4 regions of the Citrobacter sp. VF227 genome follow, and region 1 is predicted to be linked to each of the others. Evidence: predicted binding sites of a transcription regulator. Region 1 holds the regulator's gene; each other region holds the start of a gene.

Region 1 (3,169 bases):
GGCGGCGGTCAAAAACCTCCGCCACGCTCAGCTCGCTTAATGTTTCACGACGTTCATTGGCCATAATACGTTCGCGCTGTTCCCGACTGCGGCGCACCAATAACACCTCTACCGGTAAATCTTCGGTCAAGGCCTGGATTTTACGCTGCATATCATGCAGATAGTCATCGGTGGTAATTTCAATATCCAGCCACACCGGCGGCTCTTGCTGTACGTTGCGCCACTGCTCAAGCTGGGCGGTAATGGCGGCGAGATCGCCTTTCAGTACTGCAAGCGGCTGGGTGACCGGTACGGTGATATTTTCGACGGCGTTGAGTTTCCCTGCTTCAAAGCTCACCAGATGCACGCATTTGTTTTTGCCGCACTCGTCAAAACTGAGAGCGATCGGCGAGCCGCAGTAGCGAATATGCTCTGTGCCACCAATAACCTGCGCCCGGTGAATATGGCCCAGCGCGATGTAGTCCGCCGGAGGGAAGTTTTGCGCCGGGAAGGCGTCCAGCGTACCGATATAAATCTCACGGACGGCGTCACTTTTACTGGCGCCGACAGTGGTCAAATGCCCGGTCGCAATGATGGGCAGATTCTGGTCACCACGTAGCGTGCAGGCGTCCTGATACTGCTGCTGGTAATAGTCGGTGATGGCTGACAGCAAATGCTGCTGTTTCTCTTGTCCGGTCAGCCCCGCCTGGCTGGTTATGATGTCGCGCGGACGTAAGAAAGGAACCGGGCACAGGATCGCCCCCGGCGTGCCGTCACGTTGCAGTAGAACCTGCGGCGCATGACCGGCGCTGGCAACGACTGTGGTGTTGAGAAACGCCAGAATATCGCGGGACTCATTGAGTGTGGCGACGGAGTCGTGGTTGCCTGCCAGTACCACCAGATGACAGCCGGTTTGCTGCAGATTAACGACAAAACGGTTATACAGCTCACGGGCATAGCTTGGCGGTGAGCCGGTATCAAAAATATCGCCTGCCACAATAATGGCATCCACCTGATGGGATTGTGCCGTTTCCAGCAGCCAGTCGAGAAAGGCCTGATGTTCAGCGGCGCGGCTCTTGCTGTAGAAATTTTGGCCCAGATGCCAGTCAGACGTGTGAAGGATGCGCATAAGAGTTCCATGACGATAAAACAATGGCGGGGATTATAACCCTGCATGGGAGAGAATATCTTGTCTCCGGGCTGTCATAATTCAATGGCCTGCGTTAAACCTGGATGATCTTTTCATAAATCTGTCATAAATCTGACGCATAATGACGCCGTATTGATACTGATGATGACAAGCAACTAATAACAGGGCAAATCATGGCGAGACGTATTCTGGTCGTAGAAGATGAAGCTCCAATTCGTGAAATGGTCTGCTTCGTGCTCGAGCAAAACGGTTTTCAACCCGTAGAAGCCGAAGACTATGACAGTGCTGTGAACCAACTCAATGAACCCTGGCCGGACCTCGTCCTGCTTGACTGGATGCTTCCCGGTGGCTCGGGTCTACAGTTTATTAAACATCTCAAGCGTGAAGCGATGACGCGGGACATCCCGGTGATGATGCTGACGGCGAGGGGAGAAGAGGAAGACCGCGTTCGTGGTCTGGAAACCGGCGCGGATGACTATATTACCAAACCGTTTTCTCCTAAGGAGCTGGTGGCGCGTATTAAAGCTGTTTTGCGTCGTATTTCGCCGATGGCAGTGGAAGAGGTTATTGAGATGCAGGGGCTAAGCCTTGATCCCACCTCGCATCGCGTGATGACTGGTGATGATCCGCTGGATATGGGGCCGACCGAATTCAAGCTGTTGCACTTCTTTATGACTCACCCAGAGCGTGTCTACAGCCGCGAGCAACTCCTCAATCATGTCTGGGGAACCAATGTATACGTGGAAGACCGGACTGTCGATGTGCATATCCGCCGCTTACGTAAGGCGCTGGAGCACAGCGGACACGATCGTATGGTGCAGACGGTTCGCGGAACGGGATATCGTTTTTCGACCCGCTTCTGACTGACAAGAATCAGGGCCTGAAGGATTAGGCCGTTTAGGGAGTAAGGCGTTTGCTAGAACGATTGTCATGGAAAAGGTTGGTACTGGAGCTGATCCTGTGCTGCATACCGGCATTTATCCTTAGTGCTTTTTTTGGTTACCTGCCCTGGTTTTTACTGGCGTCGGTAACGGGCCTGCTTATCTGGCATTTCTGGAATTTATTACGTTTGTCCTGGTGGCTATGGGTCGACAGAAGTATGACGCCCCCGCCGGGGCGCGGCAGTTGGGAACCGCTGCTGCATGGACTGCATCAAATGCAGTTGCGCAACAAAAAGCGCCGTCGTGAACTGGGTAATCTGATTAAGCGCTTTCGCAGCGGGGCGGAATCGCTACCCGACGCAGTGGTGCTAACCACCGAAGAAGGCGGTATTTTCTGGTGTAACGGACTGGCTCAGCAGGTTCTTGGACTGCGCTGGCCGGACGATAGCGGGCAAAATATTCTTAACCTGCTGCGCTACCCGGAATTCACACAATATTTAAAAACGCGCGATTTTAGCCGGCCCATCAATCTGGTGCTCAATACCGGACGGCATCTGGAAATTCGCGTAATGCCCTATACCGATAAGCAATTGCTGATGGTGGCGCGCGACGTTACCCAGATGCATCAACTGGAAGGTTCACGACGTAACTTTTTCGCCAATGCCAGCCATGAACTGCGTACCCCGCTGACGGTGCTGCAAGGCTATCTGGAAATGATGCAGGAGCATCCGTTAGAAGGGACAACGCGCGAAAAAGCGCTGCATACCATGCGTGAACAAACGTACCGGATGGAAGGGTTAGTGAAGCAACTGCTAACGCTGTCAAAAATTGAGGCTGCGCCAGCGCTGCAATTGAATGAGAAGGTCGATGTGCCCATGATGCTGCGCGTGGTTGAGCACGAAGCGCAAACGCTGAGCCAGCACAAACATACGTTTACTTTTGATGTTGATAACAGCCTGAATGTGCGGGGTAACGAGGAGCAGTTGCGTAGCGCTATCTCGAATCTCGTCTATAACGCGGTGAACCATACGCCTGCGGGAACGCACATTACCGTACGCTGGCAGCATGTGCCTTCGGGGGCGGAATTTTGTGTGGAAGACAACGGTCCAGGCATTGCCGCCGAGCATATTCCACGCCTGACCGAGCGTTTTTATCGCGT
Region 2 (3,169 bases), 530 kb from region 1:
GCTGTTGGTAATTTCTTTTGCGCTGATCCCCGTCCACTGCGAGAAAAAGCTCAAGAAATCATTCGCTGAGCGACGGGCTTTAATCACCCGATGCGCTTTATCATCGCTCGACAGCACCATGAAAGGCACCTGGAAATTCTGCTGGAACTGATCGTCATGCGCCAGGTACTGCACCTCTTTTCCACGCTCTTTAAAGGCGAGGCCATGATCGGAGAAATAGACCATCGAGAAGCTATTGCCGCTGTTACGTAACTGTTCGTAAAGCTGGCGCAGCAGGTCATCCGTCTGCGTCATGGTGTACAGGTAACAGGAGGTCTCTTTTGACTGGACAAAAGTTTCGTATTTTCCTTGCGTACGGTCGCAGGCCTGCGGATGCGAGCCCATTAAATGCAGTACGATCAGCTGCGGCTGCGTGCGCTCGGTTGCCAGCACCTGGGCGGTCATCTTCAACAGCGCTTCGTCGCGGGTGTTTTTGTCTGCTTCGAAATCACCGTTTTTGAGGAACTGAACTTCATCTGCTCGCTTCGCAATACTGGCAATAGCCGTATCGTATTCACCAATCTGTCCCTGATTGGAAAACCACCACGTCTGGAATCCTGCGCGGTTGGCCAGAGTAACAAAGTTGTCCTGGAACTGGGGCTTATTATCAACTACCCGATTCAGGGTTAAGCCGAGTGATTTTTGCGTAGAACCACTGGCGGCAATGTAATCCGCGAAGATATAGCCGTTAACCGAGCTGGCAAACGGGGTGTTATCCCAGTGGCCGCCAAACGCGCCTAACGCATCGCGGCGGGCGCTTTCGCCGATCACCACCACGTAGGTGTGATACTTCGGCTTCACGGCGGTTACCGTCCAGCTGTCTTTGACGCTCGACAGCTTCGCCATACGCTCCTGCTCGTCGAGCACTTCGTTGTTATTGACGATCACGTCCTTGGCAAATCGGAAAACCGGATAGCCGGTATCTTTCAGCTTGAACACGCCACCCCAGGCCAGGTTTTGCACCGGGTTAACAAAGAACGCGACAATGCTGAATAACAAACAAACGCTGTCGAACTTATTCCAGCCGCGCTTTTGTTCATCTTTTTTACGACGTACGGCGATAACACCAAGGGCGAAAATAAACATGCCAACCAGATAGCTGTACCACGGGAAGATGGTCAGAATTTCGGTGGACTCTTCCATATTGGTAGAGTGTAGGGCCAGTAGCGTGTTGAAGTTCGGCGAACCGTATGCCTGGCCGAACGGAAAATACATTGCCGCAATCAGCGAGCAAATGCCAATCAGCGCTTTCTGCGCGCGCGGCGCACTGCGCCACATCAGCATTAATATACAGGTGAAAGCAACGCTATAGAGCAGGCTAAGCGGATAGCCCAGCGCAAGATTGATCAGCAGAGACTGTAAGAAATAGAGGCCAGTCCACGGACTAATCGCCCGGCTGCGAGCAATGATTGAATCTTTGAGGGTTAAATTCATATGCCACTGTTACAAAAACGCCATGTGCTTACCCTGGCGCTAAGGGTCATTGCCTGCCTGAGAGAGCGAGAAGAGGGATAGGGTCCGCATCCGCGAGCCGCAATATACGCAGGGCTGCGAAAAGATAGAGTGTGTGCAAGAGAAGGTCAACTACTACAAAGAAATTGTTTTGCGAGGGACGTGGCAAAACTGACAAAAAGAAGGGTTATTGGCACAAAAACGATCGCTGTATTCGGGTGACCGCAGGAAAAAGAAGCGGCGTACCGCAACGCCGCATTATTTTTCTGAAGGTTTATCCTGCTCTGGTTTGCTGTTAATCATGTCGCACAGCATAGAGATCAGCATTAACCGTACTTTAAAGGGAGAGTGGCTAAACACGCGTATACACCTCTTAAATTCATTCATATAAACCTCCTGACTTCACGATCCCATCAGTCCGTGAGGGATGTCTTTATTATATACAGATATAGCACAGGCTATATTATATAGCTATTGCTAAAACGTTAATTTTTTGTGCCCACGCAACTCTGGTTTACAATGAGCCTTCTCTAATCAGATGCCGTTAACGCGTCACAGTAACGAGGAAGCAGAATGAGTCGTCGCGCAGGTACGCCAACAACAAAAAAAGTGACGCAATTGGTGAATGTCGAAGAACACGTTGAAGGGTTTCGTCAGGTTCGGGAGGCGCATCGCCGCGAGCTGATTGATGACTACGTAGAGCTGATTTCCGATCTCATTATTGAGGTGGGGGAGGCGCGCCAGGTTGATATGGCCGCGCGGCTTGGGGTTTCCCAGCCGACGGTTGCCAAAATGCTTAAGCGCCTGGCTTCCGTCGGGTTGATTGAAATGATCCCCTGGCGGGGCGTGTTTTTAACCGCAGAAGGAGAACGGCTGGCTCAGGAGAGTCGGGAGCGTCATCAGATCGTAGAGAATTTCCTGTTGATTTTAGGCATCAGCCCGGAAATTGCCCGTCGTGACGCGGAAGGAATGGAGCATCACGTCAGTAAGGAAACGCTGGAGGCTTTTAGCCGGTTTACGCAACAGCAAGGAACAGGCTCTGAATGAGTTTCCCTTTACTACGCGCCTTGCAGCGCGATCGCTTTTTCCAGCTGTTAATCATCGTCGGGGTTGCACTGAGCCTGTTCACGCCATTTGCGCCCCGGCTGTGGCCAGGTGCCATTGACTGGCACACGATTATTACGCTTAGCGGCCTGATGTTACTGACCAAAGGGGTCGAGCTCAGCGGCTATTTTGATGTGTTAGGGCGCAAAATGACCCGCCGCTTCAACACAGAACGCCAGGTGGGAATATTTATGGTGCTGGCGGCGGCGCTGCTGTCGACGTTTCTGACCAATGATGTGGCGTTGTTTATTGTTGTTCCGCTGACGATCACCCTGAAAAAATTATGCGCTATTCCGGTGAATCGCCTGATTATCTTTGAGGCGCTGGCGGTTAACGCCGGATCGTTGCTCACGCCAATAGGTAACCCGCAAAACATTCTGATGTGGGGGCGCTCTGGCTTGTCATTTGCCGCATTTACCTGGCAAATGGCGCCGCTTGCGGGGGCCATGATGCTGACGCTGGTGGTGCTGTGCTGGTTCAGTTTCCCGAATAAAGCATTGCATTATCACACCGGTACGTCCGCGCCTGACTGGCAACCGCGTCTGGTGTGGAGCTGTCTGGCATTGTATATCGT
Region 3 (3,169 bases), on a different contig from region 1:
CGCGCGCCAATGTTGAGCTGGATAACACGGTGGTGAATCTGGTGCCGACGCGCGGTGCGGTGGTGAAAGCAACATTTGTTACCCATGTGGGATATCGCGTGCTGTTTACGGTAACGTTAGCCAATGGCAAGCCCGCGCCATTTGGTTCGATGGTTTCGGCTGAACTGGAAGCCGGTACGGTGACGGGCATTGTGGGCGATAACGGCGAAGTGTATCTTGCCGGGATGCCGGAAGAGGGTGATTTCGCATTAAGCTGGGGAAATAATGCCACGGACAAATGTATGGCACATTACTCATTTACAGCTAAACCGCAGGATACGAGTTTAGTTCAGCTTAATACCGCGTGTCATTAAAGGGATTTTACAATGAAAAAAAACTATTTAGCGTTGCTGTTTCCTCTGATATTGATGTCAGATCCCGTAATGGCTGAAGCAAATAAAGGTATGTGTGTTACCTCGTCAGGTACGCCGTTTCATAGTGTATTACCCTTTTATGGTAAAAAAATAAGCACAGTGCAGAACAAAAAAGGCCAGACGTTTAACTTTCCGACATCGACATCAGATAGTTATCCCGGGCATTGTGAATGCTCTCTGGGTAAATCCGCTCGGTTTTATTACATTTATTATACTGCCATCATGAATGAGGCTCTGACACCTACGGCTGTACGCAGCGGTGTTCATTATTATCAACTGAATGACTACCTTGACGTGGGCATTGCGATAGAAGTGTTGGGGCGAGGGAAAATTAATGCGCCTTTCGAAATGGAACAGAATATTCATCAAGGAACCTATTATGACTGTGGCCGTGTTCAGCCCCTTGATTTTACGAGCGGTGACTCCGCAACCATTTATTTTTATATCCGGGAACCCTTTATTGGAACTGTTACTATTCCGCCAACGCTAATGAGTCGGTTATATGCGACGATCAGTAATGATACACCCATTGATTATGCTCGCCCGCTGGCTGATGTGTATATTTCCGGCGATATCACCGCACCTCAGGAGTGTGAAATCAACGGCGGACAGACTATTGTCGTCGATTTTAACAAAATCCCCGCTTCAGAGTTCAGCAGTGTGCCGGGCACGGCGATAACGAGCCGAAAAATCCCGGTGAAGGTGGCGGTTAAATGTACGGGCATGTCTACCGGACAAAATATTGATATGTCGCTGCATGCCATGCAGTCCGGATCGTTATCTAAGGTGATTAGCACAGACAATCCCAATGTTGGGATCATTATGTATGATGAGTATGGCAATGCCACCGATGTTAACGGCGGACTCATGGACATTGACATGGGGCGAATCGTCTCAGGACGTGAGACGGGGGAGTTTAATTTTTCAGCCGCGCCAGCCAGCACCACCAGCACACGACCACAGCCGGGTATCTTTACCGCTGAGGCTACCATCATTGTGGAAATAAAAAACTGATCTTTCATGGGGCGGCTGTTTATGACAGTCGCTGTCATATTTCCCCGCCCGGACCTCATTCGTCGCAAAAAAAATGGCATTTCCACGAATATCATATGAATTAATTTCAATTTTTTCATGTAGTTAAAAGAACGTTTTTCGTTGTCATAAAACTGTCATATTTCGTACATTTAACTGTCACCTGTTTGTCCTATTTTGCTCACAGTAGCAACTCAAACAACAATTTACGAAAACCGTGCAGGAGACATTATGAAAGTTATGCGTACCACTGTCGCAACTGTTGTCGCCGCGACCTTATCCATGAGCGCGTTCTCTGCGTTTGCTGCAGCGAGCCTGACAGGTGCAGGTGCAACCTTTCCTGCGCCAGTGTATGCCAAATGGGCAGATACCTATCAGAAAGAGACCGGTAGCAAAGTAAACTACCAGGGTATCGGCTCCTCCGGTGGTGTAAAACAAATTACGGCCAATACCGTTGATTTCGGCGCCTCTGATGCCCCGTTATCTGACGAAAAATTGGCGCAAGAAGGCCTGTTCCAGTTCCCGACCGTGATCGGTGGCGTGGTGCTGGCGGTGAACATCCCTGGGCTGAAATCCGGCGAGCTGGTGCTGGACGGTAAAACGCTGGGCGACATCTACCTCGGTAAAATTAAAAAGTGGGATGATGAAGCCATCACCAAACTGAATCCGGGTCTGAAACTGCCTTCACAGAATATCGCCGTTGTGCGTCGTGCTGACGGCTCCGGTACTTCCTTCGTCTTCACCAGCTACCTGGCAAAAGTAAACGAAGAGTGGAAATCTAAAATTGGTTCCGGCTCTACTGTTAACTGGCCGACCGGTCTGGGTGGTAAAGGTAACGACGGTATCGCCGCGTTCGTACAGCGTCTGCCGGGCTCTATCGGCTACGTTGAGTACGCTTACGCTAAGCAGAATAACCTGGCGTACACCAAGCTTGTTTCTGCTGACGGTAAACCGGTAAGCCCGACCGAAGAGAGCTTCGCTAACGCCGCAAAAGGCGCTGACTGGAGCAAAACCTTCGCTCAGGATCTGACTAACCAGAAAGGTGACGACGCGTGGCCAATCACTTCCACCACCTTCATTCTGGTACATAAAGAGTCGAAGAAACCAGAGCAGAGCGCAGAAGTGCTGAAGTTCTTCGACTGGGCGTACAAAAACGGCGGCAAACAGGCTAACGACCTGGATTACGCCAGCCTGCCGGACAGCGTGGTTGAGCAGGTTCGTGCTGCATGGAAGACCAACGTGAAAGACAGCAGCGGTAAAGCGCTGTACTAAATACCCGTCATACTTCGAGTCGCAGCGGTGTTGGCTGTGTTTGTTCACCCCAGTCACATATTGAATCTATGCTCCTGGGGATTAATGAGGGACATCCTTGTCCCTCACCGAAGGCAGCCTCCGGCTGTTCAAATTCGTTCCTGACGAATTTGTCACAAGCTTGCCGCCTTGCTGCAACTCGAATTATTTAGGGTATGGCATTACGTTAGCCAGGAAGCACGATAAAATGCGTGCTTCCTGGCCCAAACTTAAAGAGTGATTTATGGCTGCAACCAAGCCTGCTTTTAACCCACCGGGTAAAAAAGGTGACATGATCTTCAGCGCGCTGGTAAGACTGGCTGCGCTGATTGTACTATTGATGTTGGGTGGCATTATTGTCTCCCTGGTCATCTCCTCCTGGCCAAGTATCCAAAAATTTGGCTTCGCATTCTTGTGGACTAAAGAATGGGATG
Region 4 (3,169 bases), on a different contig from region 1:
GTTTATGACTCACCCGCCGTTGGATAAACGTATTGAAGCGCTGCGCAGTGGAGAATATCTGAAATAATCTGCAGCAGACTAACTGAAGAGCGCGTCGACAGACGCGCTTTTTTTATGCCTGAATTCGCGGTTGCGTAATACGCAGGCCGCTCACGATGGCTGCCAGCGAGGCCAGAATGCCAGCTGTTATCAGCGAGACGTGCGTTCCGCTGTCACCGAATTGGTTGAGCATTAGTGCGACCAGCGCGGCCCCTGTACTTTGACCTAGTAAGCGCGCCGTCCCCAGCATACCGCTTGCCCCACCGCTGCGTTCACGCGGCGCGGAGGTGATGATAGTGTGGTTGTTCGGTGACTGAAACAAGCCAAAGCCCGCGCCGCACAAAATCATTGGCCAGATGATATTAAAATCAGAGGGCGAAGTGGGTAGCAGTACCAGCGAAAACAAACCGCTCGCCATCACTGCCATGCCCAGCGCACCCAATAGTCCGGCGTGAACGCGTTCAATCAGATATCCCGCGAGAGGAGCCATCACCATGGTTGCCAGTGGCCATGGCGTCAACAGCAGACCCGTTTCGACTTCGCTGCGCCCGAGTACCGTTTGCATAAAAAAGGGCAAGGAAACTAATGCCAGCATTTGCGCGCTGAAAGAACAGATTGAGGTACAAATCGAGAGTGAAAACAGCGGAATGCGTAGCAGATCAACCGGCAATAAGGGTACTGGCAAGGCGAGCTGACGGCGGATAAAGAAAAAACCTACAACGATCAGTGCCACAATCTCAGCACCAATCAGTTTTAGCGACTGTCCTTGTGCAAAACCGCTGAGGGCGGTGATCAGCAAACCAAACGTTAAGGCATTCATCACTGCACTCGGCAGGTCAAAGCGTGGTTTATTGCTGCGGGACGCATTGGGGGGTAAAAAGCGCATAGCCAGCAGCAGTGCGATTATTCCCAACGGGACGTTAATCAGAAACAGCCATTTCCACGAGGCGATAGAGAGAATTGCCGCGGCAATAGTTGGACCCGCTGCCGAGGAGACTGCAACAATAAAGGAGTTAATACCCATCCCACGCCCAAGCTGATGCTGTGGGTAAATGAGTCGGATCAATGCCGTATTCACGCTCATTAGCGCCGCGCCGCCAAAACCCTGGGCGATGCGCGCCAGCGTCAGCATGTGTAACGAATCAGACAAGGCACAGAATAGCGATGCCAGCAAGAACACGACCAGACCACACTTATAAATGCGTCGGTAACCAAACATATCGCCTAAAAAAGAGAGTGACAGAAGCGAAACGACGATAGCAATTTGATAGGCGTTCACGATCCATATTGAGCTTGCTGGTGAGGCCTGAAGATCGGCGGCGATAGTTGGCAGGGCTACGTTTGCTATTGCGCCGTCGAGTACTGCCATAGAAATCCCAATTACAATGGTTAAAATTGCGCCATATCGCTGGGGCAATGGCAGACCATCGGCCTGAATTTTTTCCATAGAAAATCAATATTGTCGGTATTTATGAAGAGAATAATGATTTTAGCATTGATATTCAGGCGTTAGGTCGCAGATTTGTAACTAAGTAAGCAAAGAGCGATTGCGAGTGGGGGGACGTGAAATTATAATAAAAACCGGTTCTGATTTTTATAAAACACTCGCAATGAGGTGGTAAATGGCTATCGCAGATCTGGATAAGCAACCCGATTCTGTATCTTCCGTGCTGAAAGTTTTTGGCATTCTGCAGGCGCTGGGTGAAGAGCGCGAGATTGGTATTACCGAGTTGTCGCAACGCGTCATGATGTCGAAAAGCACCGTTTATCGCTTTTTGCAGACCATGAAAACGCTGGGTTATGTGGCACAAGAAGGAGAGTCTGAGAAATACTCTCTGACCCTGAAATTATTCGAGCTAGGCGCGCGCGCGTTGCAAAACGTTGATCTTATCCGTAGCGCTGACATTCAGATGCGCGAACTTTCACGCCTGACCAAAGAGACAGTTCACCTCGGTGCGCTGGATGAAGACAGCATCGTCTACATTCATAAAATCGATTCCATGTACAATCTGCGCATGTATTCTCGCGTTGGTCGTCGTAATCCGCTATACAGTACAGCTATTGGTAAAGTTCTGCTGGCATGGCGTGACCGCGATGAAGTGAAGCAGATTCTGGATGGTATTGAGTACAAACGCAGCACCGATCGTACCATTACGAATACCGATGAATTACTGGTACTGCTGGATAAAGTACGTGAGCAAGGTTATGGCGAAGATAACGAAGAACAGGAAGAAGGCCTGCGTTGCATCGGCGTACCAGTGTTTGACCGTTTCGGCGTGGTTATTGCGGGCCTGAGTATTTCATTCCCAACGCTGCGTTTCTCTGAAGAACGTTTACACGAGTATGTGGCAATGCTGCATACGGCGGCGCGCAAGATTTCAGAACAAATGGGCTATAACGACTATCCGTTCTGAACTGACGTCATCGCTAATGACAAAACCCCTGGTATTTTGTACCAGGGGTTTTTTATGAAAAATTATAACGTGAGTTGGCACAAATAACGTTGTGAACGAATTGTTGCTATATTAGCCGTTGTCGATAATAACCGTGCTTTTCCTTAACAGAGGACAATCCGACAGGCCAATGATACCGCTATCAGTGTGGACGTACTGTGCGGTGCTGGTGCCGCGAGCGGTCAGATATTGGCATTGCAGGCCCAGACCCGCAGCATTCTCCTTACTTCCAATCAAGATACCGTAGCCGCTCAGTAATAAACCGATCCAAACCAGAGCTAACAACACAATAGCGCGGATAATCAGACGCATTACAACCTCTTATCTTTTTTCGTTGTTATTAGATTAGCCTGTACACGGTATGAAACAAGTCAATCATTCCTAAAAAGATTGAATGCCGATACAGTTAACGCTGGGTTTAGGTAACGCATGATAATTTATAGACATAAGATGTAGGATTGAAGAGTGGAGCTGGAGTGAAAAAGATTCGCTGGGTAGTGCTGATTGTTGTTGTACTGGTATGCATACTGATGTGGGCGCAGGTGCTCAACATCATGTGCGATCAGGACGTACAATTTTTCAGCGGTATTTGTGCCATTAATAAGTTTATTCCCTGGTAAGCGCATTTTCGCAACAGTTGATTACCTTCTTGTGCGGCAGTGGTAAACTATGCCGTC

Evidence for each region. The regulator PhoB, encoded in region 1, activates phosphate uptake and scavenging genes when phosphate is short. The targets are predictions, from matches to a motif close to CTGTCATAAAACTGNCNNAT.
Region 2: a site for PhoB is predicted at 1,480-1,499, ahead of ACU8YC_RS08920 (phosphoethanolamine transferase). Genes of this name have one in related genera too.
Region 3: a site for PhoB is predicted at 1,569-1,588, ahead of pstS (phosphate ABC transporter substrate-binding protein PstS). Genes of this name have one in related genera too.
Region 4: a site for PhoB is predicted at 1,631-1,650, ahead of kdgR (DNA-binding transcriptional regulator KdgR). Genes of this name have one in related genera too.

What each region holds. Positions count from the first base shown of each region.
Region 1 covers NZ_JBRFVF010000002.1:846,495-849,663, reverse strand. Annotated here, with positions in the region: gene sbcD (exonuclease subunit SbcD) at 1-1,108, opposite strand, end outside; gene phoB (phosphate response regulator transcription factor PhoB) at 1,303-1,992, shown strand; gene phoR (phosphate regulon sensor histidine kinase PhoR) at 2,043-3,169, shown strand, end outside.
Region 2 covers NZ_JBRFVF010000002.1:312,336-315,504, reverse strand. Annotated here, with positions in the region: gene ACU8YC_RS08920 (phosphoethanolamine transferase) at 1-1,473, opposite strand, end outside; gene mntS (manganase accumulation protein MntS) at 1,750-1,878, opposite strand; gene mntR (manganese-binding transcriptional regulator MntR) at 2,065-2,538, shown strand; gene ACU8YC_RS08905 (anion transporter) at 2,535-3,169, shown strand, end outside.
Region 3 covers NZ_JBRFVF010000008.1:34,383-37,551, forward strand. Annotated here, with positions in the region: gene ACU8YC_RS20000 (fimbria/pilus outer membrane usher protein) at 1-353, shown strand, start outside; gene ACU8YC_RS20005 (fimbrial protein) at 366-1,427, shown strand; gene pstS (phosphate ABC transporter substrate-binding protein PstS) at 1,677-2,717, shown strand; gene pstC (phosphate ABC transporter permease PstC) at 2,980-3,169, shown strand, end outside.
Region 4 covers NZ_JBRFVF010000001.1:739,694-742,862, reverse strand. Annotated here, with positions in the region: gene htpX (protease HtpX) at 1-67, shown strand, start outside; gene ACU8YC_RS03675 (MFS transporter) at 113-1,486, opposite strand; gene kdgR (DNA-binding transcriptional regulator KdgR) at 1,662-2,453, shown strand; gene ACU8YC_RS03665 (YobH family protein) at 2,565-2,804, opposite strand; gene mgrB (PhoP/PhoQ regulator MgrB) at 2,969-3,112, shown strand.